One region of the Photobacterium makurazakiensis genome, then DNA from elsewhere that is predicted to be linked to it. Evidence: riboswitches for the same ligand, from Rfam matches in the RefSeq annotation. Region 1 holds a riboswitch; the other holds the start of a gene.
What was found. A riboswitch is a leader RNA that binds a small molecule or an ion and turns the genes downstream of it on or off. The one in region 1 is predicted to bind thiamine pyrophosphate.

Region 1 (3,337 bases):
AACCGCTCAACCAGTTTCGTTAATACGGCAACAGGGCCGGGTAATATAAAAGGGGGTAATTCAAAAAGAATAACGATGGCATGCCATAAACCAAAAATCACACATACGCTCACCGTAATGCGTAAAAGGTGCTGAGACCAATGGTTAACTTCCTTTAAACCTGTATTTGCCGTGTGTTGCTGCTGCGTTAACAAAGGAGATGCTACCGTTGAATCATCTTGGATATTCTGTGTTGATTGATTACCCATAATCACGCTCCAATTGGTTGATAATCGTCTGCTGGTGGCTAGCGAGTTCAGCGGTAAACTGGCGTGGAGGTAACGAGCTTGGAACACCTAATGGTACGAGTGAGGCAGGGCTTCCAGACATAATATGGATATTATGACCAAGACGGAGAGCTTCTTGTGGATCATGAGTGATTAATAAAACAGTTCTGTCTTGCAGTAACTCAGCAGAGAGCGTTTGCAGCTTATAGCGTGTTACAGCATCAAGGGCTGAAAATGGTTCATCCATTAACACCAGTGGCTTATCTTGCATAAGTGTACGTGCAAGTGCTACACGCTGACGCATACCGCCAGAGAGTTGATCCGGGGTCGCTTTTGCGTAATCTTTTAGCCCTACAGCGTCAAGTAATGCTGTTGCGCGAGACATATCTGCGGGATGTTTGTTCCCAAAGCGGGTACTTAAGCAAACATTGTCAATAACGTTGAGCCATGGCAAAAGTAAATCTTGTTGTGCCATGTAAGCCACATTACCTAATAAGGGAGTGTTATTAGATGTCTTGAGTTCACCTTGCCATTCCACTTTATCCTCAAGCAACCCAGCAAGGTGACGAAGTAAGGTTGTTTTACCACACCCACTTTTTCCAAGTAGGCAAGTCCATTTACCAGCAGGCAGCTCTAAGCTGAGTGCAGAAAATAATGGCTCGGCAGCATCTTTATAACGGAGGGTTGCCTTTTTTAAGGCAACACCGATATTGCTAGCGAGTCCTGTTGTATTGATTACAGGTTCAGGCATCGTCATCACTGTTTTATTTATTCAGGCTTGAAATGACCAGCAAAGAAATGGTGAACAGGGCCGTGGCCTGAACCGATTTCTAGCTCGTCAGCGTGTGTGATCGCTTGCGTAATGTATGATTTAGCATGTTTCACTGAATCAACCAGCGAGTATTCTTGGGCAAGGAATGATGCGGTAGCTGCTGAAAGAGTACAGCCTGTACCGTGTGTATTACGTGTATTAATACGTAGCGTAGACATTCGAATAACATCGTTGCTTAGGATGAGTAGGTCAGTACTATTTTCATCTTGTTCCAGATGACCACCTTTCAGTAACGTTGATTTAGCCCCGAGACTACGCAGTCCGTCAATCATTGCAGACATGTCTTGCTCTGTTTCTGGAAGCGTAGTGCCAAGTAAAGCAGCGGCTTCAGGCAGGTTCGGTGTTATAACATCGGCAAGTGGAAGCAACTCTGTTTTGAGGGTTTCTATTGCTTCTTGCTCGAGCAGAAGATCACCACTCGTTGCGACCATGACGGGGTCGATAACAAGGTGCTTTGGCTGATATTGGCGAAGTTTACTGGCAACTGCACGTATAATATTTGCATCGCTTAACATGCCGATTTTGACTGATTTAACGTCGAGATCAGAAAAAACTGCATCAAGCTGCTGTTCTACAAAAGTGGGGTCAATACCGAAGATGCCGGTGACGCCTTGGGTGTTTTGTGCTGTTAAAGCAGTAATAACAGAGCAGGCATAGCCACCTGTTGCTGAAATCGCTTTAATGTCAGCTTGAATACCGGCACCACCACCGCTGTCAGAGCCAGCAATAGTCAATGTGATTGGTGTTTTTGATGGTTTGGCGTTGCCCATAACTACCCCTAAATGAATAAAGCGGAGGGTAGCAGGTGTCAATATTGGACTCTGAATACAGAGTAGTGATGAGACACGTGTGCTAGTTCCCTACGCCATTGCTAAATGGATCAGGTTCAACGGGTCCCACAACGTGGTCTCAGCCTAAGCTCCCCGACTAACGAAACATTAATTAATTGATATAACGCGTTATTGTAACCACGTTTAGAAACAATGAGCAAATAAGATTAACATTATTGTCTGCCAGGTAGCGTATTTAGCTATAGGTAGAATAAAAAGTGGGCAGCATAAATGCCGCCCATTTTCCCACGTTAGCCAAATTTCAAATATCGGAAGGGTAAATGTTAGATGGCTAAGGCTAATTACATTTTTTTACAGTAAGCTGCGATAATAACCATGTTAGTACCTGCCGCTTTACCTGTTACATGCAGTGGGTTGTCAGTTAAACGGATACCACGAACCGCTGTACCTTGTTTAACAACAAGGCTTGAGCCTTTAACAGGAAGATCTTTGATGATAGTAACGTTATCACCAGATTGTAGGGCTGTACCGTTAACATCTAGCGTTTTAATTGCATCAAGCTCGGCAAGAGCAATACCTTTTTCAGCCCACTCAACCATATCTTCTTCCATGTACATCATATCTAGAAGATCTTGAGCCCATGTTTCAGCTGAAAGGCGCTTAAGCATACGGTAAGCCATAACTTGAACTGCAGGTTCTTGGCTCCACATGCTGTCGTTTAGGCAACGCCAGTGGTTTTGATCCAATGTTTCTGCATCTTCGATTTCTGTACGGCAAGTACCACATACCATTACACAACTACCAGCGGTTGTATCAGGAGAGGCTGGTACTTCATAAACGCTTAGGTTGTCAGCAGATGCACAAAGTTCACATTTCTCGCCAGAACGCTGTTTAACAATATTTTCAATACTCATAAGGGTGTCCGTAGATGTGTAATGGTGGGTGTATACCATACAGGTAACTGTTCTGTTTATTATTATGACAGCAAATAAATAGAAGGGAAGGAATCACGGTTAAGATCACAGGAAATTGCAAAATAAAGGGTAAAAAACGAACGGGTGAATTAATCAATGTTAAAAATGTGACTTTTTAGTATGGGGGTTGCATTGTTTTGTGGCTAAACTGTAAGTGTTTGACTCTAAAGTAATGGTTATTAATAGGGACGGTTATGAAAAAAGGAATTATTTTACTGACAGTGTTAGCGCTCTTGGGTTGCGATGAAGATGATGTGAAAAATACTCTGACAGGAAAAGCTGAAGTATTTGCTGTAGTTAGCGCTGAAGTTGAAAGTGTCGATGGATACCGAAGTGTTGAAGACCTAGAAAATGACTATGGCATAACTTTGCCCGATGAGTTTCCAGGAGGGACTGAAACCGCTCTCGACAGTAAACTAAATGCTTTGGGAGTTAGCTTCGATGATACCAGCTGTGGTGTCATCGATACCTCTG
Region 2 (3,337 bases), on a different contig from region 1:
CGCCAATAGAGGCTCAATATGCATTAATAGCGGGGTCAGGTGATCGGGTAAACACAAAGTGCTCATTAGTTTTCCTCTTGCATAGGATGGTAGAGTTCACTGCCTCTCGAGCGGAATTCATCCGATTTCTGCTGCATCCCCTCTAGCGGATCGTCCAGTAGCTGAATAGCCAAGTCACCGTCTTGTTCAAGGCCATGAGCATATTCGCGAACTTCCTGTGAGATTTTCATCGAGCAGAATTTAGGGCCACACATAGAACAAAAATGCGCAACTTTTCCAGATTCTTGAGGTAGTGTCTCGTCGTGATAGGCCCTTGCTGTAACAGGGTCTAAAGCTAGGTTAAATTGATCTTCCCAGCGGAATTCAAAGCGCGCTTTTGAAAGCGCATTATCTCGGACTTGGGCGCCGGGGTGGCCTTTCGCCAAATCTGCCGCATGTGCACACAGTTTGTAGGTGATCAGTCCTACTTTTACATCATCTTTATTCGGTAAGCCTAAGTGCTCTTTCGGCGTGACATAGCAGAGCATGGCACAGCCATACCAACCAATCATCGCAGCACCAATACCAGAAGTAATGTGATCATAACCTGGTGCGATATCAGTGGTGAGTGGGCCAAGCGTATAAAAAGGGGCTTCATGGCAGTGCTTTAGTTGCTCTTCCATATTTTCTTTGATCATATGCATAGGCACATGACCAGGACCTTCAATCATCACCTGTACATCGTATTCCCATGCAACCTTCGTTAACTCACCCAGTGTACGAAGCTCACTGAACTGCGCTTCATCGTTGGCATCAGCAACTGAGCCAGGGCGCAAACCGTCCCCTAAAGATAGGGCGATATCGTATTGGGCACATATTTCGCAGATCTCACGAAAATGCTGGTACAAAAAGCTTTCTTGGTGATGCGCCAGACACCACTTCGCCATAATCGAGCCGCCACGGGAGACAATGCCAGTTACCCGTTTAGCCGTCATTGGTACATAACGAAGTAGTACACCGGCATGAATGGTGAAGTAATCAACGCCTTGCTCAGCTTGCTCGAGTAAGGTGTCCCTGAAAACCTCCCAATTGAGGTTTTCAGCAATACCGTTCACTTTCTCGAGCGCTTGGTACATAGGTACTGTACCAATCGGTACCGGACTGTTACGGATGATCCACTCACGGGTCTCGTGAATATTGCGTCCCGTCGATAGATCCATCACCGTGTCGCCACCCCAGCGGGTTGACCACACTAATTTTTCAACCTCTTCTTCAATCGAAGAGCTCACCGATGAGTTACCAATGTTGGCATTTACTTTCACCAGAAAGTTACGCCCGATAATCATGGGTTCTGACTCGGGGTGATTGATGTTCGATGGAATAATGGCACGCCCTTCTGCGACTTCTTGACGTACAAAATCTGGGGTAATATCTCGGGGTAAATTAGCACCAAGGGGCATGCCAGGATGTTGCTGGTTCAGTACTTCGTCACGGTATTTCGCTCGTCCCATATTTTCACGGATCGCGATAAATTCCATTTCAGGAGTAATGACCCCTTTTCGAGCATAATGAAGCTGAGTAACATTGGAGCCAGTAACAGCACGACGTACACGAGAACGCTCACCAAAACGTAATTCATCCAGTGTATCGTCAGCTAGCCGCTCTTTTGAATAAGCGGAGCTAAGATCATCCAATAGCTCAGTATCACCTCGTTCGGCTATCCAGCTTTCACGTAATTTAGGTAAACCACTGTAGATATCTATTTGATGTTCAGGATCAGTATAATAACCAGAGGTGTCATAGACTCGGACTGGTTCATTCGGCTCAAAAGCAGGCTCATCTTTTGTTCCACCGACCAAACTATCGGCTAGCGTAATTTCACGCATAGGCACCCGAATATCATTTCGGCTACCTGTAACATAAACCTTTTGAGAGTTAGGGTACGGTTGGGCAGTTAGTGACTCTATAAATTGTTTAGCTTCCAGTCTCGCTTGTTTGCGATTCGTCATAGCAATTTCCTATCATTCCATAGTAGGGAAGTTGCTTGGCGGATTGGTGCTTAAACAAGAGGCTACATGTAGGAATGTAGCATCATCTGGAACTGCAGCTGCGAATACAGCATTATCAGAAGATTTTCTCTTGTTCCCTTCGCAGGTATTAGCCTGATCAGGTTCTACGGATCCCGCAATGCGGTCTCAGCCAATTGGCACTCCGACAAGTTGAAAGGTCAGTATATGTAATCGATTAATACCCGGCAAGTGAACGAAACATAAAACTGATACTTTGTTAACAAAAATCGCATTTATTTTGACAGCCTTGATGATAAGGCTAAGCACTATTTATATTTTTTTACTAAGCTTTTCAGCAAAGATGAGTGCGTCTCACGGAGTTCACCAAGTTTATGAGTGATCTTAGGAGCCCCGTCTAAATCAAATAGCTTCGGTACCGCAACGCGCTGTGATGAATAGATACCCGTATGGCCGCTGAAGTAATAAGCCGTATAACAAGCAATCGCAAAATACAGCATATGATCAGCTCCAAACAGCTCAACCCCCATGATAGTACATGCAAGCGGTGTATTGGTTGCGGCGGCAAATACCGCGAGAAAGCCTAAAGCGGCGAACAGATCAACTGGTGCCCCCAATACCCACGCTAATGTATTACCTAGCGTAGCCCCCACAAAGAACAATGGTGTGACTTCTCCACCTTTAAAGCCAGCAGCCAGCGTCACTGCAGTGAGTATTAACTTCAGCAACCAGCTATACCACTCAGCCCCACCGTCCTGAAAGGCGCTGAGTATGCTGACACCACCCTCACGGCTTGAATACACACCAAGGCCAATATAATCATAATTGCCAATAAGCTGTACTGATGCAATCACGATGCATCCCCCAACAACAACAATTAGGTATGGATTCTTCAATGTTGCTTTGAATATGTCTTTAAAGGCATGGGTTAACTCACCAAACAAATAACCAGCAAGGCCAAAAGCGACTGCTGCCAATACAATCTTTCCCACCAAAAATAAATCTACTTTCACAGCATGTTCAAAAATAGTAATGGTTTCGAGAAAATCAATTCGGTAGTGAGTATGGTGTACCCCCCAAGCGGTACAAACAACATCAGCCAAAATAGCAGCAAAGAGTGCAGGAATAATTGCGTCATAACGCAAACGGCCAATAGCGAGTACTTCGAGAGCAAAAATGGCCCCTGTGAGCGGTGTTCCGAATACAGCACCAAATCCAGCGGCAACCCCAGCAATCAGCATCAATCGAGTATCAGCTTCATTCAGCTTAAATTTTCGCGCTAACCAATGAGTCGATGCCCCGCCGATCTGAACGGCAGTTCCTTCACGCCC

Region 2: it holds a riboswitch for thiamine pyrophosphate, as region 1 does, so the genes downstream of both, thiC (phosphomethylpyrimidine synthase ThiC) here and thiD (bifunctional hydroxymethylpyrimidine kinase/phosphomethylpyrimidine kinase) in region 1, are expected to answer to the same signal.

What each region holds. Positions count from the first base shown of each region.
Region 1 covers NZ_JAKJSJ010000034.1:44,690-48,026, forward strand. The annotation lists partial or broken gene L4D09_RS16050 (ABC transporter permease) at 1-110, opposite strand, end outside; gene L4D09_RS16055 (ABC transporter ATP-binding protein) at 241-1,017, opposite strand; gene thiD (bifunctional hydroxymethylpyrimidine kinase/phosphomethylpyrimidine kinase) at 1,035-1,868, opposite strand; TPP riboswitch at 1,939-2,034, opposite strand; gene L4D09_RS16065 (PhnA domain-containing protein) at 2,231-2,803, opposite strand; gene L4D09_RS16070 (hypothetical protein) at 3,058-3,337, shown strand, end outside.
Region 2 covers NZ_JAKJSJ010000013.1:1,691-5,027, reverse strand. The annotation lists gene L4D09_RS05540 (thiamine phosphate synthase) at 1-66, opposite strand, end outside; gene thiC (phosphomethylpyrimidine synthase ThiC) at 66-1,988, opposite strand; TPP riboswitch at 2,106-2,203, opposite strand; gene L4D09_RS05530 (voltage-gated chloride channel family protein) at 2,315-3,337, opposite strand, start outside.